3 regions of the Streptomyces globisporus C-1027 genome follow, and region 3 is predicted to be linked to each of the others. Evidence: predicted binding sites of a transcription regulator. Region 3 holds the regulator's gene; each other region holds the start of a gene.
What was found. The regulator HrcA, encoded in region 3, represses chaperone genes, less so after heat shock. The targets are predictions, from matches to a motif close to TTNGCACTCNGNNNNNCNGAGTGCNAA.
Positions count from the first base shown of each region.

Region 1 (10,019 bases), 2.0 Mb from region 3:
TCCACCTCGGGTCGGGACGGCCTTCCCCCCACCCTGTGCAGTCGCACACGACCCAGACAGGGACAGTCGGTGGACTGGACCAATGACGGGATGCGGCCACCGGACCGGGCAGTGAGCTGGCACGACGCTGAGCGACCGTCGGCGGATCCGGCGAACCAGCCGGAGCGGGCTCCGGACCGGCCTCTGCGGCCGCTCTACCCCAGGGATCGCGGGCGCGCCACCGCCCCCGGCACAGTCGCGCCGAAACGTGCTGCCCTACGGGAGTGGCCACGGCAAGTAGTCATTCGGCCACGCGGACAGCCACGCGGACCCGCACAACCTCCCGGCCACCGGCGCTCACCCGGCCCGTAGCCGCACCGCCCCGCCTCGTGCGCAGCCCGCAGCCGCCCCACCCCTACCTCGTGCGCAGCCGGTAGCCGCCCCAGGCCGCCGTCCCCGCGCCCAGCAGCAGCGGGATCATGCCGTAGCCGACGAGCATCGAGGAGTGGGCGTACCAGCGTCCGCCGTCGAACACCTGGGTCGCGGTGACCGTTGCGGGGTCGGTTTGGCCGTCGTGGTCGACGAAGAGGATCCTGCTGCGGCTGATCTCCTCGGACCGGGGCACGCCGTCCACATGGGCGCGCAGCATCTCGCGGGCCACCAGGTCGCGCTCGGCCTCGTTGGCGCGCTGCTGGGCCGCGCTCTCGCCGAAGCAGTGCCAGACGGTCTGCCCCTTCTCGGTGCGGGTGTCGTGGCAGTCGATCCTGCCGAAGGTCTCCACCCGCATGCCGAGGGCGCCGGAGAGGCCCGTCCCGGTCACCACGACGCCCAGCCCCAGCGCGAACAGCAGGGCGCCGCCCACGACGAGCGAGACCCCCTTGAGCCGCCCTCGCCCGCCCGTTCTCCCCGTAGCGCTCACGCTCATGCCCGTACCGCCCCCCGTGTACGTACGACCGTCCCCTCACGCCAGTGTCCCAAGGAACCCGGACACGCCACAGGGGCGGCACCTCCGTGAAGGAGATACCGCCCCTGTGGGACGTACGCCGAACTTCGATCAGGTGGGGAGGCCGGGGCCTCCGTGGCTGATCAGAAGTCCATGTCACCGCCCGGCATGCCGCCCGGAGCGGCCGCGCCGGCCTTCTCGGGCTTGTCGGCGATGACGGCCTCGGTGGTGAGGAACAGCGCGGCGATGGACGCGGCGTTCTGCAGGGCGGAGCGCGTGACCTTCGCCGGGTCGAGGATGCCCTCGGCGATCATGTCGACGTACTCGCCGGTCGCGGCGTTGAGGCCGTGACCGATCGGCAGGTTGCGGACCTTCTCCACGACGACGCCACCCTCGAGACCACCGTTGACGGCGATCTGCTTGAGCGGGGCCTCCAGCGCGAGCTTCACGGCGTTGGCGCCGGTCGCCTCGTCGCCCGTGAGGTCGAGCTTCTCGAAGACGGCCGAGGCCTGGAGCAGAGCCACGCCACCACCGGCGACGATGCCCTCCTCGACGGCGGCCTTGGCGTTGCGCACCGCGTCCTCGATGCGGTGCTTGCGCTCCTTGAGCTCCACCTCGGTGGCGGCGCCGGCCTTGATGACGGCCACGCCGCCGGCCAGCTTCGCGAGGCGCTCCTGGAGCTTCTCGCGGTCGTAGTCCGAGTCGGAGTTCTCGATCTCGGCACGGATCTGGTTGACGCGGCCCTGAACCTGGTCGCTGTCACCGGCGCCGTCGACGATCGTCGTCTCGTCCTTGGTGATGACGACCTTGCGGGCGCGGCCGAGCAGGTCCAGGCCGGCGTTCTCCAGCTTGAGACCGACCTCCTCGGAGATCACGGTGCCACCGGTGAGGATGGCGATGTCCGCGAGCATGGCCTTGCGGCGGTCGCCGAAGCCCGGGGCCTTGACGGCGACGGACTTGAACGTGCCCTTGATCTTGTTGACGACCAGGGTGGAGAGCGCCTCGCCCTCGACGTCCTCGGCGATGATCAGCAGGGGCTTGCCCGACTGCATGACCTTCTCCAGCAGCGGGATCAGGTCCTTGACGCTGCCGATCTTCGAGTTGACGATCAGGATGTACGGGTCGTCGAGCGACGCCTCCATACGCTCCATGTCGGTGGCGAAGTACGCCGAGATGTAGCCCTTGTCGAAGCGCATACCCTCGGTGAGCTCCAGCTCCAGACCGAAGGTCTGGGACTCCTCGACGGTGATGACGCCTTCCTTGCCGACCTTGTCCATCGCCTCGGCGATCTTGGCGCCGATCTCGGTGTCGGCGGCGGAGATGGAGGCGGTCGAAGCGATCTGCTCCTTGGTCTCCACGTCCTTGGCCTGCTCCAGCAGAGCGGCGGAGACGGCCTCGACGGCCTTCTCGATACCGCGCTTGAGCGCCATCGGGTTGGCACCGGCGGCAACGTTGCGCAGACCCTCGCGGACGAGAGCCTGGGCGAGAACGGTGGCGGTGGTCGTACCGTCGCCGGCGACGTCGTCCGTCTTCTTGGCGACCTCCTTGACCAGCTCCGCACCGATCTTCTCGTACGGGTCCTCGAGCTCGATCTCCTTGGCGATGGAAACACCATCGTTGGTGATCGTGGGCGCGCCCCACTTCTTCTCGAGGACGACGTTACGGCCCTTGGGGCCGAGGGTGACCTTGACGGCGTCGGCGAGCTGGTTCATCCCGCGCTCGAGACCGCGCCGTGCCTCCTCGTCGAACGCGATGATCTTGGCCATGTGAAGTGGTCCTCCCGGACAGGGGTGGATTTCTCCGGACCGGGAGGCGCCCGCGACGGACGGCCTGCGCGTGTGCTGGTTCCTTGCCCCAGCACACCTGCGGGCCTCACCGGCCCGGTCCAAGTTCTGTCACTCTCACCTGGAGAGTGCTAACGCCAATGATTAGCACTCGACCCCCGAGAGTGCAAGCGCCTTCGGCGAGTGCCCGCCATGCGGCCGAGGCGCGCGAAGCCCCCGCCGGCACCGGGCCGTGACCGCCGCCCGCCCCCTGCACGCGCGTAGGGCCCGATCCCCTGATCCGGGGTCGGGCCCTACGTGCGTGAGTGGTGTCGTCGGACGACCGCTCCGAGCTCAGCCGACGGCGAGCTTGACCATGTCGGCCTGGGGCCCCTTCTGGCCCTGCGAGATCTCGAATTCAACTCGCTGACCCTCTTCGAGGGTGCGGTACCCGTCCATCTGGATCGCGCTGTAGTGGACGAAAACATCCGCACCACCGTCGACCGCGATGAAGCCGTACCCCTTCTCCGCGTTGAACCACTTGACGGTGCCCTGAGCCATGCCCAACTCCCCTATTACTGGCCCTTGCGCAGGACCGCACTTCGCGGCCCCGGGTCGTGACTCACCCTCCGACAGGAGAGGGTGCGCGGCGCCGCAGCGCGTCGACCGCGGCCGAATGTATCCGCCCAACTGCCCTCTGCAACAGGTCAATCGGACGAGAATTCTGGGCGCAGAGGAACAGGCGAAAATGCGGGTTTGCTGAGATTTACGGGCAAGTCGGGCCAGGCAAAGGGCACTTATGCCGCAAGAGGTTCACGCACTTTGGCTGCTTCTTATCGGGGCCGGGCGCATTCTCATATGCGGGCGGCACGAGCAGCGGATGGGGCTTCCCCAACTGTACCGCGCTCAACCATGCAGAATTGCCCCCTCCGCTTCTCTCGCGGAGGGGGCAACCGTGGTCACACAGAGGTGCGGTGGGGCCGCCGGCGAGCGGCCCTGGGCGGTTCAGCAGCCGCCGGCCACCGCGGGGATGATCGAGACGCCGGCGCCGTCCGGGGTGGCCGCGTCCAGGCCGCCCTCGAAGCGCACGTCGTCGTCGTTGACGTACACGTTCACGAAGCGGCGCAGCTTGCCCTGGTCGTCCAGGACGCGGGCGGCGATGCCCGGGTGGTCCTTCTCCAGGGACTCGATGACCTCGGAGAGCTTCGTGCCCTCCGCCGGTACCTCGGCCTGGCCGCCCGTGTACGTACGGAGGATGGTGGGGATGCGGACCTTGACGCTCATGGTGGTGCCCTTCTTCCTTCGGTACGGGGTGGTCGTCAGGCGGTGCCGAGGCCCGCGGCGCGGAACGCGTCCAGGCTCGGCTTGATGGTGGCCGTGGCCTGCGAGGTGGCGGAGACCGCGTCGAGCGTCTTGAGGCCGTCGCCGGTGTTGACGACGACGGTGGTGAGCGTCGGGTCGATGACACCGGCCTCGATGAGCTTCTTCGTCACGCCGAGCGTCACCCCGCCCGCCGTCTCGCCGAAGATCCCCTCGGTGCGGGCCAGCAGCTTGATCGCGTCGACGACCTGCTCGTCGGTGACGTCCTCCACCGCGCCGCCGGTGCGCCGGGCGATGTCGAGGACGTAGGGGCCGTCGGCCGGGTTGCCGATGGCCAGCGACTTGGCGATGGTGTTCGGCTTCTGCGGCCGGACGACGTCCTGACCGGCCTTGAAGGCGGCGGAGACCGGGGAGCAGCCCTCGGCCTGGGCGCCGAAGATCTTGTACGGCTTGTCCTCGACCAGGCCGAGCTTGATCAGCTCCTGGAGCCCCTTGTCGATCTTCGTGAGCTGGGAGCCGGACGCGATCGGGATGACGATCTGGTCGGGCAGCCGCCAGCCGAGCTGCTCGCAGATCTCGTACGCCAGCGTCTTGGAGCCCTCGCCGTAGTACGGCCGGAGGTTGACGTTGACGAAGCCCCAGCCCTCGCCGAGCGGGTCGCCGATGAGCTCGGAGCAGAAGCGGTTGACGTCGTCGTAATTGCCCTCGATGCCGACCAGTTCACCGCCGTACACCGCGGCCATGACGACCTTGCCCTGCTCCAGGTCGTGCGGGATGAACACGCAGGAGCGCAGTCCGGCGCGGGCGGCGGCGGCGCCGACGGCTCCGGCCAGGTTGCCCGTGGAGGAGCAGGAGAGGGTGGTGAAACCGAAGGCGCGGGCGGCCTCGACGGCGATTGCGACGACGCGGTCCTTGAAGGAGTGCGTCGGGTTGCCGGAGTCATCCTTCACGTACAGGCCGCCGGTGACGCCCAGCTCACGGGCGAGGTTGTCGGCCTTGACCAGCTTGGTGAAGCCGGGGTTCAGGTTGGGCTTGTCCGCGACGTCGGCGGGGACGGGCAGCAGCGGGGCGTAGCGCCAGATGTTGTCCGGACCGGCCTCGATGCGCTTGCGCAGCTCCTCGGGCGAGCCGGTGGGCAGGTCGTAGGCCACTTCGAGCGGCCCGAAACAGGACGCACAGGCGAAAAGGGGGCCGAGCTCGAAACGCTCGCCGCACTCGCGGCAGGAAAGCGCCGCGGCGGGACCCAGGTCCGGGGAAGCGGTGGTGGCATTACCTGCGACGGTCTGAACAGCCATGATGGCGGAGGCCCTTTCTCCTCATCTTCCTCGCGACGCATTTCGCCGCAAGACGGAATTGGCACCTTCCCCACCGTGACCTCGCGGTCGGCAGGAGGGTTGCCGGGACTTCAACGGGCCGTTCCCTCAGTCCCTCTGGATGAGCTCTATGGCGCTGGATCTTCGATCCAGGCGTTTATGTGCGGTCCGACCCCGACATGCGACGGTCATCCGCGTTGTTCAAGACTGTAACCGAAGCACCGGACCGTTGAGATAGTCGTCCGAACCGCGAGATGGATCACACACAGGGAGTGCCGACCGTGCTCGAAGAGGTGGAACGCTGGCTGACCAGGCGTTCCTGGTCGTCCGGCGACCGCCCGCTGCACCAGCTCACCGACGCCCGGGCCGCCGACCCGCGCCGTACGTCCGTGAGCGTGGTGCTGCCCGCGCTGAACGAGGAGGCCACGGTCGGCGCGATCGTGGCGGTGATCCGCCGCGAGCTGATGGAGAAGGTCCGGCTCGTCGACGAACTCGTGGTGATCGACTCCGGCTCCACCGACGCCACCGCGGCCGTGGCCCGGGCGGCGGGCGCGCGCGTGGTCCACCGGGACGCGATCCTGCCCAGGATCCCGGCCCTGCCCGGCAAGGGCGAGGTGCTGTGGCGCTCACTCCTGGTGACCAGCGGCGAGATCGTGTGCTTCGTGGACGCCGACCTGAAGGACTTCTCGGCGGACTTCGTCTCGGGGACGGTCGGTCCGCTGCTCACCGATCCCGCCGTCCAGTTCGTCAAGGCGATGTACGACCGCCCGCTCGGCGACAGCGCAGGTCAGGGGGGCCGGGTCACTGAACTGGTGGCACGCCCGCTGCTCAATCTGCACTGGCCGCAGCTGGCCGGTTTCGTACAGCCGCTGGGCGGTGAGTACGCGGTGCGCCGGTCCCTGCTGGAGCGGCTGCCGTTCCCGGTCGGTTACGGAGTGGAGCTGGGGCTGCTCGTGGACGCCCTGCACACCGTGGGCCTGGACGCGCTGGGCCAGGTCGACGTCGGCGTCCGCCGACACCGCCACCAGGACGGCCAGGCGCTGGGCCGGATGGCGGCGGCGATCTACCGCACGGCACAGCTGCGGCTCTCCCGGGGCCATCTGGTGCGGCCGGCGCTGACCCAGTTCGAGCGTGGCGAGGACGGCTTCGTGCCGCGCACCCATGCGGTGGACACGGAGGAGCGGCCGCCGATGCGGGAGATCGCGGAGTACGCGGAGCGCCACGCGGCGTGAGGGGTCTCCGGACGCGCGTTTGGAGGCTTCCTCCACGGGCTAGGTTCCGCTACATGGTCACCGAGCATGCCGAAGCCACCGGCCCGTCCACCGCCCAGGTCCTCGTCGCGTCCAACCGCGGCCCGGTCACGTACACGCTCGGCGAGGACGGGACGCTCGACGCCAAGCGCGGCGGCGGCGGTCTCGTCTCCGGGCTGAGCGCCGTCGACGACAAGCTGTGGGTCTGCGCGGCCCTCGGCGACGGCGACCGGGAGGCGGTGCGGCGCGGAGTCGGTGAGCCGGGCGTCCGGATGCTCGACATCGACGCCGAGGTGCACGCCGACGCGTACAACGGCATCGCGAACTCCGTGCTGTGGTTCGTCCACCACCTGCTCTACCAGACCCCCGTCGAGCCGGTCTTCGACACGGAGTTCCGGCGGCAGTGGGCCGCGTACGAGACGTACAACCGGGCCTTCGCCGAGGCGCTGGCCCAGGAGGCGGGGCCGGAGGCGGCGGTCCTCGTCCAGGACTACCACCTGGCCCTGGTCCCCGGCATGCTCCGCGAACTGCGCCCGGACCTGAGGATCGGCCACTTCTCGCACACCCCGTGGGCGCCCGTGGACTACTTCCGGCTGCTGCCCGACGACATCGCCGAGCAGTTGCTGCGCGGCATCCTCGGCGCGGACCGGGCCGCGTTCCTGACCCGGCGCTGGGCGGACGCGTTCATCGGCTGCTGTACGGAGATCCTCGGCGGCACGGGCCGGACCAGGATCGGGGTGCACGGCCTGGGGGCCGACGCGGACTTCCTGCGCCGCCGATCGCACGAGGCGGACGTGGACGAGCGGATGGCGACGCTGCGCGAGCAGGTGGGCGAGAACCGGAAGACGATCGTGCGGGTGGACCGCACCGAGTTGTCCAAGAACATCGTGCGCGGACTGCACGCGTACCGGACACTGCTGGAGACCCGCCCCGAGTGGCGCGAGCGCGTCGTCCACATCGCCTTCGCCTACCCCTCCCGCCAGGACCTCGCCGTCTACCGGGACTACACGGCGGCGGTCCAGTCGCTGGCCACGGAGATCAACGGGGAGTACGGAACGGAGAGTTGGACCCCGGTCGTCCTCCACGTCAAGGACGACTTCGCCCGCTCGCTGGCCGCCTACCGGCTGGCGGACGTGGCCCTGGTCAACCCGATCCGCGACGGCATGAACCTGGTCGCCAAGGAGGTGCCCGTCGTCTCGGACCACGGCTGCGCGCTGGTGCTGTCACGGGAGGCGGGGGCGTACGAGGAGCTGGGCGAGGACGCGATCGTGGTGAACCCGTACGACGTGACGGGCACGGCGGAGGCCCTGCACGAGGCACTGACGATGAGTGGGGACGAGCGCTCGGGGCGCACGAAGCGACTGGCGGAGGCGGCGACCGCCCTGCCGCCGCAGCAGTGGTTCCTGGACCAGCTGGAGGCGCTGCGGCAGGGGTGAGCAGCCGTTGGAGGCGGTCCGCCGGGGCCGCCGCTCCGGTGGTGACCTAGAGGCGGACCGCCAGGGCCGCCAGGAAGTCCACCACCGCGGCCGGGCCCGGCACCGACAGGTCGGCGCGCTCGGCCAGTTCGGGCACCTCGGCGCTGCCGCTGCACACCAGCAGACCGGGGATGCCGTCCGGGCCCTCGCTGCGCAGCTTCTCCACCGCGGCGAACGCGGCGAGGTCCCCGAGGTCGTCGCCCGCGTAGATCACGGACTCCGCGTCCAGCTCCGCGACGAACCCGGCGAGCGCGACGCCCTTGTCCATGCCGGGCGGGCGCAACTCCAGCACCAGGCGCCCCGGTTCGACGATCAGCCCGTGCTTCGCCGCCAGCTCGCCGAGGGGTCCGCGCAGCGACTCGAAGGCCGCCTGCGGGTCCTGGGCACGCCGGGTGTGGACGGCGACGGCCTGCCCCTTCTCCTCGATCCAGGTGCCGTTCCGGGCCCCGAACTCGTGCAGCACGCCGGGGAGTTCGGCGCGTACCGCCGTGACGCCCGGATGCGGGGCGGGGGCGTGGACGGTGCTGGTCACGGCGTCCCAGCGCTCGGCCCCGTAATGTCCGAGCACGACGAGGTGCTCCAGACCGGGGACGCCCGCGAAGCCGCCGTAGCGCACGGCGACGCCCGCCGGGCGACCGGTGATCACGGCGATCGCGGCGACCTTCGGCGCGAGCGCGGCGAGCGCCTCGACGGTGCCGGGGTGCGCGCGGGCCTGTTCGGGGTCCGGGACGATGTCGGCGAGCGTGCCGTCGAAGTCGAGGGCGACGACCGCGCGGTCGGGCCGGGCGAGCACGGCGTCGAGCCCCTCGCGGCCGGCCGGAGTGGTCGGGTTCGGAAGACGTTCCGGGTGACTGCCCATGGGGCGAGCCTAAGCCCTGGGCGGGGCGAGCACGAGCGTGCTCGCCCCGGCGCCGGACCTCCCCCGGGGCGGCTACTCACGGGATCCGGCGAGTTCGACCGGCCGGGTCCGCAGGGCGGACAGGGCCGGCAGGACGGCGGAGCCCGCTGCCAGGAGGGCGGCCGCCGCGACGACGAGGCCGAGCATCGCCCACGGCACCACGACGGCGGACGTGACGCCCAGCAGCGCCAGCGCGCCCCGCACCACCAGCAGGTTCACCGCGGCGACCACACCTCCGAGCACCGCGCCCACCCCGACGGCCGCCACCGCCTCGGCGACGACGAGCCGCAGGACCTGCGGGACGGTGGCCCCGGAGAGACGGAGCACGGCGAGATCGCGGCCCCGGCCGGAGGTGGCCATGACCAGGGTGTTGGCCAGGGCGGTCGCGGTTGAGAGCAGGGCGATGCCGAGGATCATGCGCAGCCCGGTGCGGGTGTGGTCGTCGGGGCCGGGGGCGGTCGGGGCGAGCCACGCCGCGCGGGTCGCCACCCGCGTACCGGTGTCGGCAGCGGCGGTGTCCAGCGCGGCGGCGACGGCGTGCCGGTCGCCGCCCGGGGCGACCTCGACGTCGATCCGGTCGACGTCCGCGCCCCCGGCGTTGCGCGGGGTGACGTAGACGCCGTTGTCGCCGGTGCCGGTGGCCAGGACGGCGGCGATCCGCAACGACCGCTCGCTGCCGTCGCCGAGCCAGACGGTGACCCGGTCGCCGACCCGGGTGGTCAGCCACTCCTCGTTGACGACGATCGCGTCGTCGTCGAGATCGGCGAGCCGCCCGGCAGTCACGGGCAGCTTCGCCACCGCTGCCAGCCGGGCGGGGTCGACCGCGCGGGCCTCGGAGGAGACGAGGGCCGTCTCCTCTTCGAGGACCGTGACGGCCGTGGACCGCGAGGCGCTGACCACGGCCCCGTCGATGTCCCGCACCCGCTCCAGGAAGGCGGGGGCGAGCGGCCTGCCCTCCTGTCCCGACGTCACCACGAAGTCGGCGGTCGTGGCGGTGCGCGCCTCGGTGGCCCTGGCCTCCTCCAGCGTGCCGACCGTGCCCGTCAGGGACGCGGCGAGGGCGACGGTGATGAGGACG
Region 1 covers NZ_CP013738.1:4,463,562-4,473,580, reverse strand. The annotation lists gene WQO_RS19565 (hypothetical protein) at 395-904, opposite strand; gene groL (chaperonin GroEL) at 1,066-2,688, opposite strand; gene WQO_RS19555 (cold-shock protein) at 3,040-3,246, opposite strand; gene WQO_RS19550 (MoaD/ThiS family protein) at 3,691-3,969, opposite strand; gene thrC (threonine synthase) at 4,005-5,300, opposite strand; SAM riboswitch class I at 5,319-5,446, opposite strand; gene WQO_RS19540 (glucosyl-3-phosphoglycerate synthase) at 5,600-6,550, shown strand; gene WQO_RS19535 (alpha,alpha-trehalose-phosphate synthase (UDP-forming)) at 6,604-8,004, shown strand; gene otsB (trehalose-phosphatase) at 8,051-8,902, opposite strand; gene WQO_RS19525 (FtsX-like permease family protein) at 8,975-10,019, opposite strand, start outside.
Region 1: the regulator HrcA is predicted to act here: its motif matches at 2,851-2,877, upstream of groL (chaperonin GroEL).

Region 2 (10,019 bases), 2.5 Mb from region 3:
GTGATCGAATGATCGCCCGTTGCTCAGGGTTCGATCATTTCTGCTCCAGGGGGCTGTCTCCGTGCGCGAAGGTGCTGCTGAACGTCATGACCGGCTGCTGAACCTGGTGCGCGAGCGCGGCACCGTACGGGTCTCCGACCTGGCGGACCGGCTCGGCGTCGCCACCGTCACCGCCCGGCGCGACGTCGAGGCGCTGGCCTCCCGGGGGCTGCTGGAGCGGGCCCACGGGTCGGTGTCCTGGCCGGCCGAACGGGGCCCGGCCGGTACACCGGTGGGCGGCGGCCCCGTGATCGGGATGCTGGCCCCGGCCGCCGCCTACTACTTCGCCGAGGTGATCCGGGGCGCGCACGAGGCAGCCGCCCGGCTCGGCGCGCGGCTGATCCTGCGGGTCACCGACTACCGGCCCGAGGACGACGCGGCGCACGCGGCCGGGCTGCTGGCGGCCGGGGCGCAGGGGCTGCTGCTGGCGCCGAGCTGGACGGCGCCGGACCACCCCGAGCGGTACGGCGAGTGGATAGCCCGGCTGCCCGGCGAGAAGGTGCTGGTGGAGCGCGAGGGGGTGCCGGGCGGTCCGCTGGAGGGCCTGGACCGGGTGGTCTCCGACCACGCGCACGGGGTGCTCCTCGCCGTACGGCATCTGGTGCGGCTGGGCCATGGGACGCCGATGCTGGTGGCCCGCTCGGACAGCCCGACGGCGCAGTCGGTGCGCGCCGGGTTCACGCGGGCGCTGGACGTGCTGGGGCTCGCCGGGACGGAGCCGCTCGTCGCGACGGTCTCCGCCGACCGCGATCCGGCGCTCTTCGAACGGTCGGCGACGGCGCTGCGTGACGCGGTGCGCGAGGGGCGGGCGAGTTCCGTGCTGGTCCACAACGACGAGGACGCCATCCGGCTGGTGCGCCGGCTGGCGGAGCTGGGCGTGCGGGTCCCGGAGGACCTGGCGCTGATCACGTACGACGACGAGGTGGCGGCGCTCGCCGACACCCCGCTGAGCGCGGTGGCCCCGCCCAAGCGGGACGTGGGGCGCAGTGCGGCGGAGCTGCTGGTGGAGCGGTTGTCGGGGCCCCGGTATCCGGGCGGGGACGGGCGGCCGCCCCGGCGGCATGTGGCGCTGCTGCCGGCGTTGCGGGTGCGGGAGTCCTGCGGGCGGCAGGGGGCGGACGACGCCGACCGCCTTGCGATGGTCTGACCCCCTTCACCCCTCCTTGAATCGATCATTATTCGATCATTCGATCTTTCGCTCTTGACTTCGCTCAGCCGGAATCGAAATATCACGGCACCGGCCGGAACCCCGGCCGCCCCGCTCGTACAGGAGCCATGCCGTGAGCCGCAGTTGGTCCCGTTCCGTCCAAGCGCTGGTCGGCGCCGCCACCGCTCTCGCCGTCGTCACGGCGTGCGGCGGCGCCGACGACTCCCGCGCCCGAGGTACCGCCGACGACCCGGTGACCGTGTCCTTCTGGGCATGGACGAAGGGGTCCCAGGAGGTCGTGGACGCGTTCAACGCGACCCACGACACGATCCAGGTGACGTTCGAGGAGATACCCTCGGGCGGTCTCGGCGGCTACCCCAAGATCGCCAACGCGGTGAAGGCGGGCATCGCCCCCGATCTGCTCTCCATCGAGTATCCGCAGCTGTCCGCGTTCGTCAGCCAGGGGTCGCTCCAGGACCTCAGCCCCTATCTGACCGAGGACATCAAGAAGAAGTTCCTGCCGCAGACGATCGAGATGACGACGCTCGGCGGCCGGAACTGGGCCGTCCCCTTCGACGCCGCGCCCCAGGTCTTCTACTACCGCAAGGACTTCTTCGCCGAGCACTCCATCGAACCGCCCGCCACCTGGGACGCGTTCCGGAACGCGGCGGAGCGGGTGCGGAAGGCGGCCCCGAGGACCCGGATCGCCACGTTCTTCCCCGACGACCCGACGTTCTTCCAGGCCATGGCGTGGCAGGCGGGCGCGCAGTGGTTCCGGGCCGGGACGGACGCCTGGCGGATCGACACCACGGATCCCGCATCCGAGCGCACCGCCGCCTACTGGCAGGGCCTGATCGACGACCGGCTCGTCTCCACCGCCTCCTCGTTCAGCCCCGAGTGGACCGGCTCCCTCAAGCAGGGCACCACCGTCGGCTACCTCGGCGCGTCCTGGGGCGCGGGCGTCCTCGCCGGCATCGTGCCCGAACAGAAGGGCAAGTGGGCGGCGGTGCGGCTGCCGAGCCAGGAGGCGGACCGGCCGGCCAGCGGGATGCTCGGCGGCTCCACGTTCGCCGTCAGCAAGGGCAGCACCAAGACCGCGGCCGCCGTCGAGTTCGCGCTGTGGATGGCGACGCACGAGGACGCGATCAAGGCCCGGATCGGGGCGAGTACGTCGAGCGCCCTGCCCGCGTCGCCCGCCATGGTGCCGATCGCGAAGCGGGCGTTCGACACGGGCTTCTACGGCGGCCAGGACCTGTACGGGCTGTTCGAGGAGGCGGGCCGGTCCATCGGGCCGCAGTGGGTGTGGGGCCCGAGCCCCGGCGCGACCAACGCCGCGCTGGGCGACGAGCTGGGCGAGGTCGTCGGTGGCGGCTCGACGCTGCCCCGCGCGCTCAGGAAGGCCCATGAGGCCACCGTCGCCGACCTGAGGAAGCGGGGTCTGAAGGTGGAGGAGCGGTCATGAGCACCCACGACGCCGAACGGCGCGGAGTCGGTCGCGCCGGGGTGCCCGGTCCACGCACCGGGCCCGCCCCGGGCTCCGCCCGTGCCGACGAACTCGGTGCGAAAGCGCCCCGCTCACCGGGCCGCCCCTCGCAGGCCCTCAGCTCCCGCACCCGCACCCGGCTGGCGGCGGGCACCCTCCTCACCCCCTTCTTCGCCCTGTTCACCGTGACGATGATCGTCCCGGTCGGCTACGCGCTCTGGCTGAGCCTCTTCACCGAGAAGCAGTCCGGTCTCGGCTTCGACGGCCCCCGTACGGTCTTCGACGGGCTCGGCAACTACGCGACGGCCCTGGGCGACCAGGCGTTCCGCGACGGCTTCCGGGTGCTGCTCGGCTACTGCGCGCTCTACCTCCCGCTGATGATCGGCGGCGCGATCGCGCTGGCGCTGCTGCTGGACTCCGCGCTGGCCCGGGCCCGCCGCTTCTTCCAGCTGGCGCTGTTCCTGCCGCACGCCATCCCGGGCCTGATCGCCGCACTGATCTGGATCTACCTCTACACGCCGCAGCTGAGCCCGGTCGTGGCCGCCATGGAGGCCGGGGGCATCGGCTTCGACTTCTTCTCCTCCGAGGGCACCCTGCCCTCCATCGTGAACATCGCGCTGTGGCAGTGGCTCGGCTACAACGTGGTGATCTTCTACGCCGCCCTCCAGGCCGTGGACCGCTCGCTGCTGGAAGCGGCCACCGTCGACGGGGCGGGCAACTGGCGGATCGCCTTCTCCGTCAAACTCCCCCTGATCCGCTCGTCCCTGGTGATGGTGCTGCTCTTCACGGTCATCGGGTCGCTCCAGCTGTTCACCGAGCCCCTGATCCTCAGCCGTGGCTCGGGCTCGGCGGTGACCAGCACCTGGACCCCCAACATGTACGCCTACAGCGCCGCCTTCGAACGCAACGACTACGGTCTCGCCGCCGCCGCGTCCGTCCTGATCGCCCTGGTCGCCGCCGTGCTCTCGTATCTCGTCACGCGCTTCACCAACCGCAGGAAGGAGGCGCGCCCGTGATCTCCGGCAACCGATGGCTCTCGAAATCCGCGGTCGACGTCGTCCTGCTGATCGCCGCCGTCTACACGCTCTTCCCGCTGATCTGGCTGGTCTCGGCGGCCACCAAGGACGCGGGCAACCTGCTGGGCGGCGACGTCTTCTCCCTCCAGGGCTTCGACCTCGCCCACAACCTCTCCGAGCTGACGGCCTACCAGGACGGCATCTACTTCCGCTGGTACGGCAACTCGCTGCTGTACGCGGGGGCCGGGGCGCTCGGCTGCTCGCTGGTCAGCGTCGCCGCCGGGTACGCCTTCGACAAGTACCGCTTCCGGGGCAAGGAGAAGCTGTTCGCCCTGGTGCTGCTGGGCGTCCTGCTGCCCTCCACCGCCCTCTCCCTGCCGCTGTATCTGCTGGCGGTCGAGACCGGCACCGTCAACACCTACTGGGCGGTGCTGATCCCCGCGCTGGTCAACCCGTTCGGCGTGTACCTCTCCCGGATCTTCAGCGCGGGCTACATCCCCGACGAGGTCCTGGAGGCCGCCCGGATCGACGGGGCCGGTGAGCTGCGCACCTTCTGGTCGGTCGGGCTGCGGATGGTCATGCCGGGGTTCGTGACGGTGTTCCTGTTCCAGTTCACCGCGATCTGGAACAACTTCTTCCTGCCCCTGGTCATGCTCTCGGACAAGGACCTCTATCCGCTCAGCCTCGGCCTGTACAACTGGCACAGCAACGCCAACGCCGACCCGGCCTTCTACCCGATGGTCGTCACCGGCTCCCTCCTCGCCGTCACCCCGCTGATCATCGCCTTCGTCACCCTCCAGCGGCACTGGAAGGCCGGCCTCACCGCAGGAAGCGTCAAATGACACCCACCCCCACCGCCCTTCTCGCTATGGGCCCCGGCATCGCGGACCGCCTCTTCACCCCCGTACAACGGGCACGCCTCACCGCGCTGGTCGACACCGACCCCGCCCTGGTGGCCCACCGGCTGACCGGCCCGACGCCCGAGGTGGCCCGGGCGCTGGCCGGGGCGGAGCTGCTCATCACCTGCTGGGGCGCGCCCCCGCTCACCGCCGACGTCCTCGCCGCCGCGCCCCGGCTGCGGGCCGTGGTGCACGCGGCCGGGAGCGTCAAGCACCACATCACCCCGGCCTGTTGGGAGCGCGGCCTCCAGATCACCTCGGCGGCCGGGGCGAACGCGCTGCCGGTCGCGGAGTACACGCTGGCCGCGATCCTCCTCGCGGGCAAGAACGTGCTGTCCGCCGCCCGCCGCTACCGGGAGCTGCGCGTCCCGCACGACTGGCGCGCCGAGCTGGCGGGGCACGGGAACTACCGGCGGTGCGTGGGCATCGTGGGCGCCTCGCGGATCGGCCGCCGGGTGATCGAGCTGCTGCGCCCGTTCGATCTGGACGTGCTGCTCTTCGACCCGTACGTGGACGCGGGGGCGGCGGCCCGGCTCGGTGCGGAGAAGGTGGAGCTGGCGGAGCTGTGCGCCCGTAGCCGGATCGTCTCCGTCCACGCGCCCGAGCTGCCCGCGACCCGGCATCTGATCGGCGCAGCCCAGCTCGCGGCGATGGCGGACGGGGCGACGCTGATCAACACCTCGCGGGGTTCGCTGATCGACGGCGACGCGCTGCTGCCGGAGCTGGTGTCGGGGCGGCTGAACGCGGTGCTGGACGTGACGGAGCCGGAGGTGCCGTCCGCCGGTTCGCCGCTGTACGACCTGCCGAACGTGCTGCTGACCCCGCATGTGGCGGGTTCGCTGGGCGACGAGATCCACCGCCTGGCGGACTTCGCGCTGGAGGAGATCGCGCGTTACGCACAAGGGTTGCCGTTCGCCGACCCGGTCACCCCGGACGACCTGGCCCGCATGGCCTAGAACGGACCGAGGCCCGGTGCCCCCGCGACGGGGGCACCGGGCCTCGGTGACGTACCAGCAGGTACTAGTGGGAGTGGCCGTGGCCGCCGTGACCGGCGTCGGCCTCTTCCTCGGCCGGCTTCTCGACGACCAGGGTCTCGGTCGTGAGCAGCAGCGACGCGATGGACGCGGCGTTCTCCAGGGCGGAGCGGGTGACCTTGACCGGGTCGATGACGCCGGCCTTGACCAGGTCGCCGTACTCGCCGGTGGCGGCGTTGAAGCCCTGGCCCTTGTCGAGGTCGGCGACCTTGGAGGTGATGACGTAACCCTCCAGGCCGGCGTTCTCGGCGATCCAGCGCAGCGGCTCGACGGCGGCGCGGCGGACGACCGCGACACCGGTGGCCTCGTCGCCGGTCTTGCCGAGGTTGCCCTCCAGGACCTTCACGGCGTGGACGATGGCGGAGCCACCGCCGGAGACGATGCCCTCCTCGACCGCGGCGCGGGTGGCGGAGATGGCGTCCTCGAGGCGGTGCTTCTTCTCCTTCAGCTCCACCTCGGTGGCGGCGCCGACACGGATGACGCACACGCCGCCGGCCAGCTTCGCGAGGCGCTCCTGGAGCTTCTCGCGGTCCCAGTCGGAGTCCGTGGACTCGATCTCGGCCTTGATCTGGTTGACGCGGCCCTTGACGTCCTCGGTGTTGCCACCGCCGTCGACGATGGTCGTGTCGTCCTTGGAGACGGTGACGCGGCGAGCGGTGCCGAGCACGTCCAGGCCGGCCTGGTCGAGCTTGAGGCCGACCTCCTCGGCGATGACGGTCGCACCGGTGAGGGTGGCGATGTCGCCGAGCATGGCCTTGCGGCGGTCGCCGAAGCCCGGGGCCTTCACCGCGACGGCGTTGAAGGTGCCGCGGATCTTGTTGACGACGAGGGTGGAGAGCGCCTCGCCCTCGACGTCCTCGGCGATGATCAGGAGCGGCTTGGAGCCACCGGACTGGATGACCTTCTCCAGGAGCGGGAGCAGCTCCTGGATGGAGCCGATCTTGCCCTGGTGGATCAGGATGTACGGGTCGTCGAGGACGGCCTCCATACGCTCCTGGTCGGTCACCATGTACGGGGACAGGTAGCCCTTGTCGAAGGCCATGCCCTCGGTGAACTCCAGGTCCAGACCGAAGGTGTTGGACTCCTCGACGGTGATGACACCGTCCTTGCCGACCTTGTCCATCGCGTCCGCGATGAGCTCGCCGACCTGCGGGTCCTGCGCGGAGAGCGCGGCGACGGCGGCGATGTCGGCCTTGTCGTCGATCGGGCGGGCGGTCGCGAGGAGCTCCTCGGAGACGGCCTTGACGGCGGCGTCGATGCCCTTCTTCAGGGCGGCCGGGGAGGCGCCGGCGGCGACGTTGCGCAGACCCTCGCGGACGAGCGCCTGGGCCAGGACGGTCGCGGTGGTGGTGCCGTCACCCGCTACGTCGTTGGTCTTGGTCGCCACCTCCTTGACGAGCTGGGCACCGAGGTTCTCGTACGGGTCGTCGAGCTCGACCTCGCGCGCGATGGTGACACCGTCGTTGGTGATGGTGGGGGCACCGAACTTCTTGTCGATGACGACGTTGCGGCCCTTGGGGCCGATCGTCACCTTGACCGTGTCGGCAAGCTTGTTGACGCCGCGCTCAAGGGCGCGACGGGCGTCCTCGTCGAACTTCAGAATCTTCGCCATGGGCTGTATCCCTCTCAAAATGAACTGCGCCCCTCGCCGCCCGGCTAGTTGTTACGCAGGGGGCCAGGGGCGCAGAACACAAGCAAACGTGGGTGAATTACTTCTCGACGATCGCGAGGACGTCGCGGGCCGAGAGGACGAGGTACTCCTCGCCGTTGTACTTCACCTCGGTGCCGCCGTACTTGCTGTACAGGACGACGTCGCCGGTCTTGACGTCGAGCGGAAGCCGCTCGCCGTTCTCGAAGCGGCCCGGGCCCACGGCGAGGACGACGCCCTCCTGGGGCTTCTCCTTCGCGGTGTCCGGAATGACCAGGCCGGAAGCCGTGGTCTGCTCGGCGTCGAGCGGCTGGACCACAATGCGGTCCTCGAGCGGCTTGATCGCAACCTTGGAGCTGGTGGTCGACACGATCCGGTCTCCCCCTTCGGAGATCTCACGGGGTTTAACAGTCTGTGGGTGGCGATCGGACCGATCCGTCGTCGCGGGTGCCGGACCTGCCCTGTCGCGCAGAGTGGTGCTGGCACTCTCCAGGGGGGAGTGCCAGACCCGAGACTATGACCGCGATTAGCACTCGGTCAAGCGGAGTGCCAATTCACCACCCGCGCGCCGTCTCGATCGGGGCTCCGTCGGATCACCGTCCGGACAACGCGGGGGCGGAGCTTCACGTTCCGTACGACGGTACGGAGATGACGCACTCGGGGAGCCGCCTGCCGGGACGACCGGACGAGAGAGCCGCATCGCGACAGCCGTCGTCGGCTCCCGGCGGCTGCGCGGACCCGCTGTTGGGCGTGCTGCTGGTGGTCGCGGAGGCGGCGGCCGGGGCGCTGCTGGTGCTCGTGATCGCGTTGAGGACCCTGGCGCCACCGCACGGCCCCTCCGAAGGCTTCGCCGACGTGTGGGGCCCGGCCATCGCCCTCGCCGCCCTGGCCGTGGTCCCCGCCGGTACCGCCGTGGCCCTGTTGCGCAATCGGTGGCACTGGGCGGGTGGGATGCAGGTGCTCGTCGCGGCGGCCCTGTGCGCCGCCGCGCTCGCGTCGGCAGTGCAGCAGCGGCCGGACCCGTGGACGGACCGCGGCCCCGTCCCCACGATCACCCCGTCCCCGGCCCCCACCGGGAACTCCCCGCCCTGCCGCAGCGGGGGCGACAGCGACGAGTGCGCGCGCAGCGGGGGCTGAGCGCGCACTCGGGGCCGGTTACGGGGAGGGGCGGGTCAGACGTAGTCCTCCAGCTTCGCCACCGCGTACCCCTTGTCCGTGATGGTCTTCATGACGCGGCGGACCATGTCGGGCATCGAGCCCTTCCAGTCCTCCTTGCCCCGGAAGTGGGTCAGGACGATGTCGCCGGGGTGCAGGTCCTGGTCCCACTCGCGCCATTCCATGCGGTCGGGGAAGGCTTCGGAGGACCACAGGGGTACGGCGGTGATCCCGCAGGACTTGGCGACGACGAGGGTGTCGCGGTTGTAGTTGCCGTAGGGCGGGCGGAAGAGCGTGGGGCGCTTGCCGTAGTGCTTGAGGATCTTCTCCTGCTGGCCGCAGATCTCCCGCTTCTGCTCGGCGTTGGAGAGGCCGGGCAGATAGCGGTGGTTGAGGGTGTGGTTGCTGATGGTCACCCCGCGCTGCTGCATCTTCTTGAAGTAGCCGTAGTCGTCGTTGATGACGTAGTCGCTGACGAACGCGCTGTACGGGATGTCCAACTCGGTCATCATCCGCAGCAGTTCGGGGTCCTTCTCGGCCCCGTCGTCCATCGTCAGGAAGACGATCCTCTCCTTGGTCGGGACCGTGGTGAAGACCGGCGGCAGCCCCTTGTCGTTCCGGACCTCGAAGCCCTTGCGGGTGGTGATGGACGGCTTGACCTCGGGCGGTTCGGGGGCCGCGAGCGGGACCTTGGCGAGCCCCCACTTCTTCGCGGCGACGGCCCGCGCGGCCTGCTTCTTCCTGACCGTCTCGGCGTACGTGTCCGGGGCCCGGGCGGGCCCGGCCTGCGGGGACGCGTCGCCCGACCGGCCGGCGGCGGTCTTCGCGGGCGCGCCGGGAGCCCCCGCGCCGCCGCCACCCGTCTCCGCCGCGCATCCGGAGGCGACGGCGGCGGCCAGCAGGGCCGCCAGCACGACGACGCCCGACCTGTGCCGCTTTCTGCCTGATTTTTCGTTTTGTCGTACTAGCTGCATGGCGCCGCATCCTGCCAGCCGCCACCCCGTGCGCCCTTCAGACACCGCGAGCGGACCGGCGCCGTCCCCCGGGCGGCCCACAGGGACCTCCACCGGCGCACCGGTCACAATGGACCGGGTGAACGCAACGACCCCCTCCGCCTCCTCGGCCGACGACCCCGCCCGCGCCGCCTTCGCCGCGCTGCGCACCCCCGAGGGCGAACAGCTGCTGGCCGAGCTGCGCGACCACGACCCCGCCGACGAGCTGGCCACCGCGACCCGGCTGCGCCGCACGCACCCGGCGGAGCTGGTGTCGGCGGCCCTGGGCCAGGCCCGGCTGCGGCAGCGGGCGGTCGCCAAGTTCGGGGCCGAGGACGCCTACCGGATGTACTTCACGCCCAACGGGGTCGAGCAGGCCACCCGCACCTCGGTCGCCGCCCACCGCGCCGCCCGGTTCGCCAGGCTCGGCGTGCGGAGCGTGGCCGACCTGTGCTGCGGCATCGGGGGCGACGCCATCGCCCTGGCCCGCGCCGGGATCGCCGTGCTCGCCGTGGACCGCGACCCGCTGACGGCCGAGGTGGCCCGTGCCAACGCCGAGGCGCTGGGACTCGGGGAGCTGATCGAGGTGCGGTGCGCCGACGTCAC
Region 2 covers NZ_CP013738.1:4,897,951-4,907,969, reverse strand. The annotation lists gene WQO_RS21735 (substrate-binding domain-containing protein) at 62-1,186, shown strand; gene WQO_RS21730 (ABC transporter substrate-binding protein) at 1,320-2,648, shown strand; gene WQO_RS21725 (carbohydrate ABC transporter permease) at 2,645-3,685, shown strand; gene WQO_RS21720 (carbohydrate ABC transporter permease) at 3,682-4,527, shown strand; gene WQO_RS21715 (hydroxyacid dehydrogenase) at 4,524-5,540, shown strand; gene groL (chaperonin GroEL) at 5,605-7,230, opposite strand; gene groES (co-chaperone GroES) at 7,328-7,636, opposite strand; gene WQO_RS21700 (DUF6234 family protein) at 7,915-8,403, shown strand; gene WQO_RS21695 (polysaccharide deacetylase family protein) at 8,439-9,395, opposite strand; gene WQO_RS21690 (class I SAM-dependent methyltransferase) at 9,505-10,019, shown strand, end outside.
Region 2: the regulator HrcA is predicted to act here: its motif matches at 7,793-7,819, upstream of groES (co-chaperone GroES).

Region 3 (10,019 bases):
CCGAGGCCGCCGCCCTGATGGTCGCCGCCGCCGGGGGCCAGCAGCTCCACGACGGCACCCAGTCGCGGTTCCTCTCCCTGCTGTACGGGGAGGTCGTGCCGCTCCCCGACGGCGGGGTCCGCTGCACGGTGGCCAGCGCCGGACACCCGCTGCCCCTGCTGCTGCGCCCCGACGGCTCCGTACGCCCGGCCGCCGAGCCCCAGGTGCTGCTCGGGGTCGTCGAGGACGTGGCGTACGAGAGCCAGGTCTTCGACCTCGCGCCCGGGGACACCCTGCTCTGCGTCACCGACGGGGTGACCGAGCGGCGGTCGGGCCCGCTGATGTTCGACGACGGGGACGGGCTGGCCCGGGTGCTCGCCGGATGCGCCGGGCTGCCCGCCGAGGCCACCGCCGAGAAGATCCGGCGCGCGGTCCACGAGTTCGCCGAGCGGCCCCCGGACGACGACGTGGCCCTGCTGGTCCTGCACGCGGACTGAACGGGCCCGGTCCGGGCCCGAGCCGGGCCCTGGCCAGGCCCGAGCCCGCCCGGTCCGGGAAGCTCCGGCGGCGAGCGACAATGGTCGGTATGCCCTCCGTACTGCCCGATGGTGAGCCCGTGCCCGACGACGGGGCGCTGCCCCGCCATGCCCTGGAAGGCGCAGCCGGCCGCCCGCTCGGCTTCTACCTGCACGTTCCGTACTGCGCCACCCGCTGCGGCTACTGCGACTTCAACACCTACACCGCCACCGAGCTGCGCGGCTCCGGCGGAGCGCTGGCCTCCCGCGACAACTACGCCGTCCACCTGATCGAGGAGGTCCGCCAGGCCCGCAAGGTCCTCGGCGACGACCCCCGTCCGGTCCGTACCGTCTTCGTCGGCGGCGGCACGCCCACGCTCCTCCCCGCTGCCGACCTCGTCCGCATGCTGGGGGCGATCCGGGACGAGTTCGGGCTCGCGGACGACGCCGAGATCACCACCGAGGCCAACCCCGAGTCCGTCGACCCGGCCTACCTCGAAGCCCTGCGCGAGGGCGGCTTCAACCGGGTCTCCTTCGGGATGCAGAGCGCCAAGCAGCACGTCCTGAAGATCCTCGACCGCACCCACACCCCCGGCCGCCCCGAGGCCTGCGTCGCCGAGGCGCGCGCGGCGGGCTTCGACCACGTCAACCTGGACCTGATCTACGGCACCCCCGGCGAGTCCGACGACGACTGGCGGGCCACCCTGGACGCCGCGATCGGCGCGGGCCCCGACCATGTGTCGGCGTACGCCCTGATCGTCGAGGAGGGCACCCAGCTCGCCCGCCGCATCCGGCGCGGGGAGATCCCGATGACCGACGACGACGCCCACGCCGACCGCTATCTCATCGCGGACGAGGCCTTCGCCGCCGCCGGTTTCCACTGGTACGAGGTCTCCAACTGGGCCACCACCGAAGCCGGCCGCTGCCTGCACAACGAGCTGTACTGGCGCGGCGCCGACTGGTGGGGCGCGGGCCCCGGCGCCCACAGCCACGTCGGCGGCGTGCGCTGGTGGAACGTGAAGCACCCCGGCGCGTACGCCCAGGCGCTCGCCGAGGGCCGCTCGCCCGGCGCCGGCCGCGAGATCCTCGCCGGGGAGGACCGCCGGGTCGAGCGCATCCTGCTGGAGCTGCGGCTCCGCGAGGGCTGCCCGCTGGACCTCCTGAAACCCGACGGCCTCGCCGCCTCCCGCCGCGCCCTGACCGACGGGCTGCTGGAGGCGGAGCCGTACGACCAGGGCCGCGCGGTCCTCACCCTGCGCGGGCGGCTCCTCGCCGACGCCGTCGTCCGCGACCTGGTCGACTGAGCCCCCGGGACGAGGGCCTCACGGTGCGTCGACCGAGTACCCGGGACGACGGCCTCACGGCTTGCAGTCCTTGGCCGTCAGCGGCGGCGCGACACCGGCGGGCTTGCCGCAGACCAGCGCCCGTTCCGCGCTCGGCCCCGGCCGGACCACCTTGACGATGTTCAGGCCGTGCACATTGTCCGAGACAGAGGACCGCGCCCGGCTGAACGAGATCGTCCCCGTCGGCATGTTGTTCAGGTCCACCGTGTGCAGCGTCGCCCAGGTCTCCGCCGCGCTCCGCCGTTTGTCGCCGCGCGCCGCCGCGTCGTACAGAGCCGCCGTGGCGCTGTAGGAGATCACGGTCTGCCCGCTGGCGAACAGGTCGTCCTCGTACGCCGGACGCCCCGAGACCAGCGCGGTCACCTCGCCCTCGGGGTGCAGCCGCCGCAGAGTGCGGTACGCGTCCCCGTAGAAGCCGAGGTTCTTCCCCCGGTCCAGCGGGGCGAGCGAGGAGTGGTAGAGCGTGACGTTGGCCGCGATGGACGTCGAGTCGTCGAACGTCCCCTTCGTCAGATCGTCCCCGGTGAACACCGTCATCCGCCGGTCCGAGCACCCCGTGGTCTCCGACAGGCCCCGCATCAGCGTCGGTACGTCCTCGACCCGCCCCGCGAAGTACAGCGCGTCGGGAACCCGCTCGGCCTGGCAGATGGTCGTCAGCGGAGTGTTCAGGCTCGCCCCGCCCGCCAGGTCGTACGTCACCGCCTTCCCCGGTTCGAAGCCCGCGTCCTCAAGCATCTTGGCGCCCGCGTCCCGCTGCTCGGCGGTGTACCGGTCCAGGTCCCCGTTGCGGTCCTCGCGCGACAGCACGATCGCGTGCGGGCGGTCGAGGCCCTTCGCGATCTGCCGGGCCACCAGACCCAGCGCATGCGTCTGTTCCTCGTCCGTCGCCGCGAGGCCGAAGTAGTTCGGGTACTCGCGGGGCAGGTCGCTGCTGGAGTTCGTCGTGTTCACCACCGCCAGCCCGGCCTCCCGCAGCAGCTTCGTAGCCTTCTCGCTCTCCTGGGTGTTCCGGCCGAGACCGACCACCCCGACCACCGTCGGATCCCGCCGGGCCACGTCGATGATCTTCTTCACCGCGGTGAGCTGCCGCAGCATGTCCTCGCCGCCGTTGGCGGTCAGCACCCGCAACTTCACCGACCGGCGCACGGTCTTGTTCACCGCCCGCTGCTGGAGATAGACCCCCGTCAGCTCCTCCAGCCCCTTGCGGGTCGCCTCCCGGTCCTTGCCCGTGGCGGTGAGCGGACCGGCGTACACGACCGTCACATACGCGTCGCCCGCCTCGATGTCGTCGTTCTCCTCGCGGATCGCCTGCTCGATCCGCTCGAACGTGATGCCCTTGCCCGCCCCGTTCAGCTCCAGGTCGTTGCCCTCCGCGAAGAGCACCTCGGGCGCGGTCGCCACACCCACGCACTCCCGGTCGCCATCCGGCCCCTGCCATATCGCGTCCGTGTTCCGGTCGGTCAGCGGCCCGTGGCAGTACGTGTCGCGCCAGTGCCCGGCCCACAGGAACGCCCCCAGCAGCGAGCCCACGACGGCCACGGCGATCGTCGCCCGCGACATCACCCACCACGCCCAGGTCCGCCGCACCCGGTGGGTGACGAGCTGGGCGTGCGCGTGCTCATGGGTCAGCTTCTCGGTGGACAGCGGCAGCAGCAGCACCCACGCCAGGGTCGCCGCGGCCACCGGCGACTGGCCCAGGCTCAGATCGTCGACCCAGCGCTCGTAGCGGGCCCGGGCCCCGGACGAACCGGTCGGCGCACCCGGACCCGGCCGCTCCGGGGGCAGCGGCGGGGTGTGCCGCATGATCTCGGAGGCCGGCAGCGAGGCGAGCAGCAGCAGCGGATCGACCTCACTGCGCCGCGACCGTACGTTGTTGATCGCGTTGATCAGCAGGATGCCGCCGTTGTCCTGCGTGGCCCGGGGCAGGAACACCACCGGCGGGACCGTGCGCTTGCTGCGCCGCCAGTCCAGGGAGTGCGGGCGGTAGCTGTGCCGCAAATCCTCCAGCAGCGCCTGCACCCGCAGCTCCAGATGGAACTGGCGCGCGTGCTCGTCACCCGCCCCCGCGTCCGCCACCCGCTCCGCGACCGCCGCCGCCCGCGCCCGGATCACCCGCCACGAACCGCTCGGCGAGAACCACGACCAGCCGTCCGACGGATAGCCCGTGCTGGACGCGGCCAGCGAGGAGGTGGTGGCGAACCAGCGGCTGGCCCGGCGCAGCCACAGCAGCGGCGGCGCGGCCCGGCTCGCCAGGCCCACCACGGCCAGCCCGATCAGCGCGAGGGCCGCCACCAGGGCCGTCAGCAGCCAGTCGATCTCCCCGAGCAGCACGCTGAGCAGCGCGATGAAGAGCGCCCCGACGAACGTCTCGGGCCGCACCGACTGCCGCAGCGCTTCCCACCGGGTTCCCCCGCGCGGCCGGCCGGACCGCCAGCGCAACCGGCTCAGCTGCTCCAGGATCCTTTCCTCACGGACCTCGGAGGGGTTGCCGCCGGACTGCTCGACCACGGTCGCGGTGGCCTGCTCGATCGCGCCGAGCAGCCGCGAGCGCGGAAAGGAGAAGTTCTTGTACTGGGTGTTGTCCCGGGTCTCCCACGGCTTCTCGGAGAGCGTGCGCACCATGTCGAGCGCCGCCTCGTACGGAGTCGCCCCGGCGCCGTCGAGCAGCCGCACCGGGACCCGGCGTAACTCGTTGGCCCGGTGCACCTGGTGCACCAGCTCCTCCACCCGGGCGTCGATCTCCGGCCCGGCCCCGGCGTCCGCCGCCTGGGCGACCACGAGCGGCATCACCGGGCGGTTGACCCGGTAGCGGTCGATCAGCTGCTGCATCAGGTGGAAGACGGCCGAAGCCGCCTCGTTGTCGGCACTTTCCTGCCAGACCTCGCGCGCCATCGTCCCGTGCCCTTCCCCCGTGAACCGCCGGCCCGTTCGCACTCTCGGTAACCCTCAATAACCGATGGTGCGTGTGGGACGCAGGCATTCCTAGAGATCGGTACGTGATCGTCCGGGACGGACCGGAATCAGCCCGGGGACATCACTCCGGAAGGGTGACGAAGTCGATCAATTCCTCTACCCGGCCCAGTAGTTGGGGTTCCAGGTCCTTGTAGCTGCGGACCTTCGACAGAATGTGCTGCCAGGCCGCCCCGGTGTTCTCCGGCCACCCCAGCGCCCGGCACACACCCGTCTTCCAGTCCTGGCCCCTCGGCACCACCGGCCAGGCGTCGATCCCCACCGAGGACGGCTTCACCGCCTCCCACACGTCGATGTAGGGGTGCCCCACCACCAGCACATGGTCACCGGTCACCTGAGCCGCGATCCGGGACTCCTTGGAGCCGGGCACCAGATGGTCCACCAGCACCCCGAGCCGCGCGTCCGGCCCCGGCCCGAACTCCCCGACGATCACCGGAAGGTCGTCGACGCCCTCCAGGTACTCCACGACGACGCCCTCGATGCGCAGGTCGTCGCCCCACACCCGCTCCACCAGCTCCGCGTCGTGCCGGCCCTCCACATAGATCCGCCCGGCCCGCGCCACCCGGGCCCGCGCGCCGGGCACCGCCACCGAACCGGAGGCCGTACGCGTGGGACGCACCGGGCCGCCGGGGCCCGGGCGCACCAGCGTGACCACCTTGCCTTCCAGCAGGAAGCCGCGCGGCTCCATCGGGAACACCCGGTGCTTGCCGAACCGGTCCTCCAGGGTCACCGTCGGCCCCTGGGCGGTCTTCTCGCAGCGGATCACCGCCCCGCAGAAGCCGGTGGCGACCTCCTCCACGACCAGATCGGGTTCGGCGGGCACCTCGGGCACGGGGGCGGACCGCTTCCACGGCGGGGTCAGGTCCGGCTGGTAGCTGCGCATGGCCCGACGATAATCGGCCCGCCGCCGTGAAGAACCTCACGCCGCCGGGAAGATCCTCGACACCGCCGAGGAGATGGTCACACCGCCGCGAAAGTCCTCGCCGCCGCAGAGGAGATCCTCACGCCGCCGGGAACGTCCTCGACGCCGCCGCGAAGACGCTCACGCCGTCGCGAACCGCTCCGCCAGCGCCGCCCGTTGCTTCCGGACGAACGCCGCGTCCACCACCGCCCCGTGCCCCGGTACGTACAGGGCGTTCTCGCCGCCCAGCTCCAGCAGCCTCTCCAGCGCGGCCGGCCAGCGTCCGGGCGCCGCGTCCGGGCCCGCCTGCGGATCGCCCGACTCCTCGACCAGATCGCCGCAGAGCACCACCGGAGGCTCGCCGTCCGAGCCCGGCACCAGCACCGCGAGGTCGTGGCTGCTGTGGGCGGGGCCGAGATCGGCCAGCAGTACCCGGCGGCCGCCGCCCAGATCGAGCGTCCGCTCGCCGTGCACCTCCTGGCGCGGGACCACCAGCGTGTCCGCCGACCGGGCCGCCTCGTCCTCCGGGACGCCCTGCCGCACGGCGTCCCCGTACAGCGCCTGCTCCCCCTCCCGCAGCAGGGCGGTGAGCCCCGCCGAGCCGTACACCCGCACCCCGGCGAACGCCGCCGTGCCCAGCACATGATCGAAATGGGGGTGGCTCAGTGCGATATGCGTCACCCTGCGGCCGAGCAGCGCCTCGGCCTGCCGCCGCAGCTCCACACCCTCGCGCAGCGTCGAGCCGGTGTCGTACAGCAGCACCCCCTCCGCGCCGGCGACCAGCGCGACGGTGGCGTCCCAGCCCGGGAGCCGCCTCCGGCCGACACCATTGCCCAACCGCTCCCACCCGAAGTCTTCCCAAGCGACGTCCATACCAGGACGCTATCGGCAACGACCAGCGCGGTCCCGGGGCGGGGCGGCCGGTCGCCCTTGCCCAGGCCCCACCCCACCCCCGTACACTGACGACGGGATTGCTGGCACTCGTACGCACCGAGTGCCAGTCGGGGACCGGAGACGGACAGCTGGAGGTGTGCGCGATGCTCAGCGAACGCAGACTCGAAGTGCTGCGCGCCATCGTCCAGGACTACGTCGGCACGGAGGAGCCCGTCGGCTCCAAGGCGCTGACCGAGCGGCACCGGCTGGGCGTCTCCCCGGCCACCGTCCGCAACGACATGGCGGTGCTGGAGGACGAGGGCTTCATCGCCCAGCCGCACACGAGCGCGGGGCGCATCCCCACCGACAAGGGGTACCGCCTCTTCGTCGACAAGCTCGCGGGCGTCAAGCCGCTGTCCTCGCCCGAGCGCCGGGCCATCCAGAACTTCCTCGACGGCGCGGTCGACCTCGACGACGTGGTCGGCCGGACGGTGCGGCTGCTCGCGCAGCTGACCCGGCAGGTCGCCGTCGTGCAGTACCCCTCGCTGACCCGCTCGACGGTGCGGCACGTGGAACTGCTCTCGCTCGCCCCCGCCCGGCTGATGCTGGTCCTGATCACGGACACCGGCCGGGTCGAACAGCGTATGATCGACTGCCCTGCGCCGTTCGGTGAGACATCGCTGGCGGATCTGCGGGCCCGGCTGAACAGCCGGGTCGTCGGACGACGCTTCGCGGATGTCCCGCGCCTGGTGCAGGAGCTGCCGGAATCCTTCGACAGCGAGGACCGGGGGACGGTTTCCACGGTTCTCTCCACCCTCCTCGAAACACTCGTCGAGGAGACGGAGGAGCGGCTGATGATCGGCGGCACCTCCAACCTCACCCGCTTCGGACACGACTTCCCGGTGATGATCCGGCCGGTGCTGGAAGCACTGGAGGAGCAGGTCGTCCTGCTGAAGCTGCTCGGTGAGGCCACGGACTCCGGCATGACCGTACGGATCGGGCACGAGAACGCCCACGAGGGGCTCAACTCCACGTCCGTCGTCGCGGTCGGCTACGGTTCGGGCGACGAGGCAGTCGCCAAACTCGGCGTGGTCGGACCGACCCGCATGGACTACCCCGGAACGATGGGAGCGGTACGCGCAGTGGCACGTTACGTCGGACAGATCCTGGCGGAGTCGTAAGTGGCCACGGACTACTACGCCGTACTCGGCGTGCGCCGCGACGCATCTCAGGACGAGATCAAGAAGGCATTCCGTCGGCTCGCCCGCGAGCTGCACCCGGATGTCAACCCGGACCCGAAGACCCAGGAGCGGTTCAAGGAGATCAACGCCGCTTACGAGGTGCTCTCGGACCCGCAGAAGAAGCAGGTCTACGACCTCGGCGGCGACCCGCTCTCCGCGAACGGCGGAGGCGGCGGTGCGGGCGGTTTCGGAGCCGGCGGCTTCGGCAACTTCTCCGACATCATGGACGCCTTCTTCGGCAACGCCGCGCAGCGCGGGCCCCGTTCGCGGACCCGGCGCGGCCAGGACGCCATGATCCGGCTGGAGATCGACCTCAACGAGGCGGCCTTCGGCACCACCAAGGACATCCAGGTCGACACGGCTGTCGTCTGCAACACCTGCAGCGGCGAGGGCGCGGCCCCCGGCACCTCCGCCCAGACCTGTGACATGTGCCGCGGACGCGGTGAGGTCTCGCAGGTCACCCGGTCCTTCCTGGGCCAGGTCATGACCTCGCGGCCCTGCCCGCAGTGCCAGGGCTTCGGCACCGTCGTGCCGACCCCGTGTCCGGAGTGCGCCGGCGACGGCCGCATCCGCTCGCGGCGCACGCTCACGGTCAAGATCCCGGCGGGCGTCGACAACGGCACCCGTATCCAGCTCGCCGGAGAGGGCGAGGTCGGCCCCGGCGGCGGCCCGCCCGGCGACCTGTACGTGGAGATCCACGAGCTGCCGCACGCCGTCTTCCAGCGGCGCGGCGACGATCTGCACTGCACGGTCACGATCCCCATGACGGCCGCGGCCCTCGGCACCAAGTGCCCGCTGGAGACGCTGGACGGCCTGGAGGAGATCGACATCCGGCCCGGCACCCAGTCCGGCCAGTCCGTCCCCCTGCACGGACGCGGGATCACGCATCTGCGCGGTGGCGGCCGGGGCGACCTGATCGTGCACGTCGAGGTGATCACCCCGTCCAAGCTCGACCCCGAGCAGGAGCGGCTGCTGCGGGAGCTGGCCAAGCTGCGCGGCGAGGAACGACCCCTGGGTCAATTCCAGCCAGGTCAGCAGGGCCTCTTCTCCCGTCTGAAGGACGCGTTCAACGGCCGCTGAACCGCTTTTGGCCTTTCACCGCACCGCCCGCCGGTTCTCCACCGGCGGGCGGTGCGGCGTTCGGCGGGAGAACCGGTCAGGCCGTCGGCTGGCTGATTCGGCCCCGTGCACGGGACGTGGCACGATGCGCTCATGTCCTCCGAGTTGACCGATCTCTGCCGGTATCCGATCGTGCAGGCCCCCATGGCGGGCGGCGCGTCCGGTCCCCAGCTCGCCGCCGCCGTCGCCGAAGCCGGCGGGCTCGGATTCCTGGCCGCCGGGTACAAGACGGCGGACGGGATGTACAACGAGATCAAACAGCTCCGCCGGCTCACCTCCGGCCCGTTCGGCGTGAACCTCTTCATGCCGCAGCCCGCACTCGCCGACCCCAGCGCCGTCGAGGTCTACCGCCACCAGCTCGCCGGCGAGGCCGCCTGGTACGAGACCCCGCTCGGCGACCCGGACAGCAGCGGCGACGACGGCTACGAGGCGAAGGTCGCGATCCTGCTGGACGACCCGGTCCCGGTCGTCTCCTTCACCTTCGGCTGCCCCACCCGCGACACCCTGGACGCCTTCGCCCGCGCGGGGACGCACACCATCGTCACGGTCACCTCCGCCGAGGAGGCCCAGAGCGCCCAGTGGGCGGGCGCCGACACCGTCTGCGTCCAGGGCGTCGAGGCGGGCGGCCACCAGTCCACCCACCGCGACGACCCGCAGGTCGACCAGACCGGCACCGGGCTGCTCTCCCTCGTCACCCAGGTCCGCGAGACCGTGCAGATCCCGATCGTCGCCACCGGCGGCCTGATGCGCGGCTCCCAGATCGCCGCAGTCCTCGCGGCGGGCGCGGACGCCGCCCAGCTCGGCACCGCCTTCCTGGTCTGCCCCGAGTCCGGCGCGCACCTGCTGCACAAGCAGGCCCTGACCAACCCCCTGTTCGTCCGCACCGAGCTGACCCGCGCCTTCTCCGGGCGGCCCGCCCGCGGCCTGGTCAACCGCTTCGTCCGCGAACACGGCCCGTACGCCCCCGCCGCCTACCCCCAGGTCCACTACGTCACCAGCGGACTGCGCCAGGCCGCCGCCAAGGCCGGGGACGCCCAGGGCATGGCCCTGTGGGCCGGACAGGGCCACCGGATGGCCC
Region 3 covers NZ_CP013738.1:2,421,915-2,431,933, reverse strand. The annotation lists gene WQO_RS10550 (ATP-binding SpoIIE family protein phosphatase) at 1-476, shown strand, start outside; gene hemW (radical SAM family heme chaperone HemW) at 557-1,798, shown strand; gene WQO_RS10540 (ABC transporter substrate-binding protein) at 1,853-4,729, opposite strand; gene WQO_RS10535 (DUF3097 domain-containing protein) at 4,872-5,690, opposite strand; gene WQO_RS10530 (MBL fold metallo-hydrolase) at 5,850-6,581, opposite strand; gene hrcA (heat-inducible transcriptional repressor HrcA) at 6,746-7,762, shown strand; gene dnaJ (molecular chaperone DnaJ) at 7,763-8,902, shown strand; gene WQO_RS10515 (nitronate monooxygenase) at 9,035-10,019, shown strand, end outside.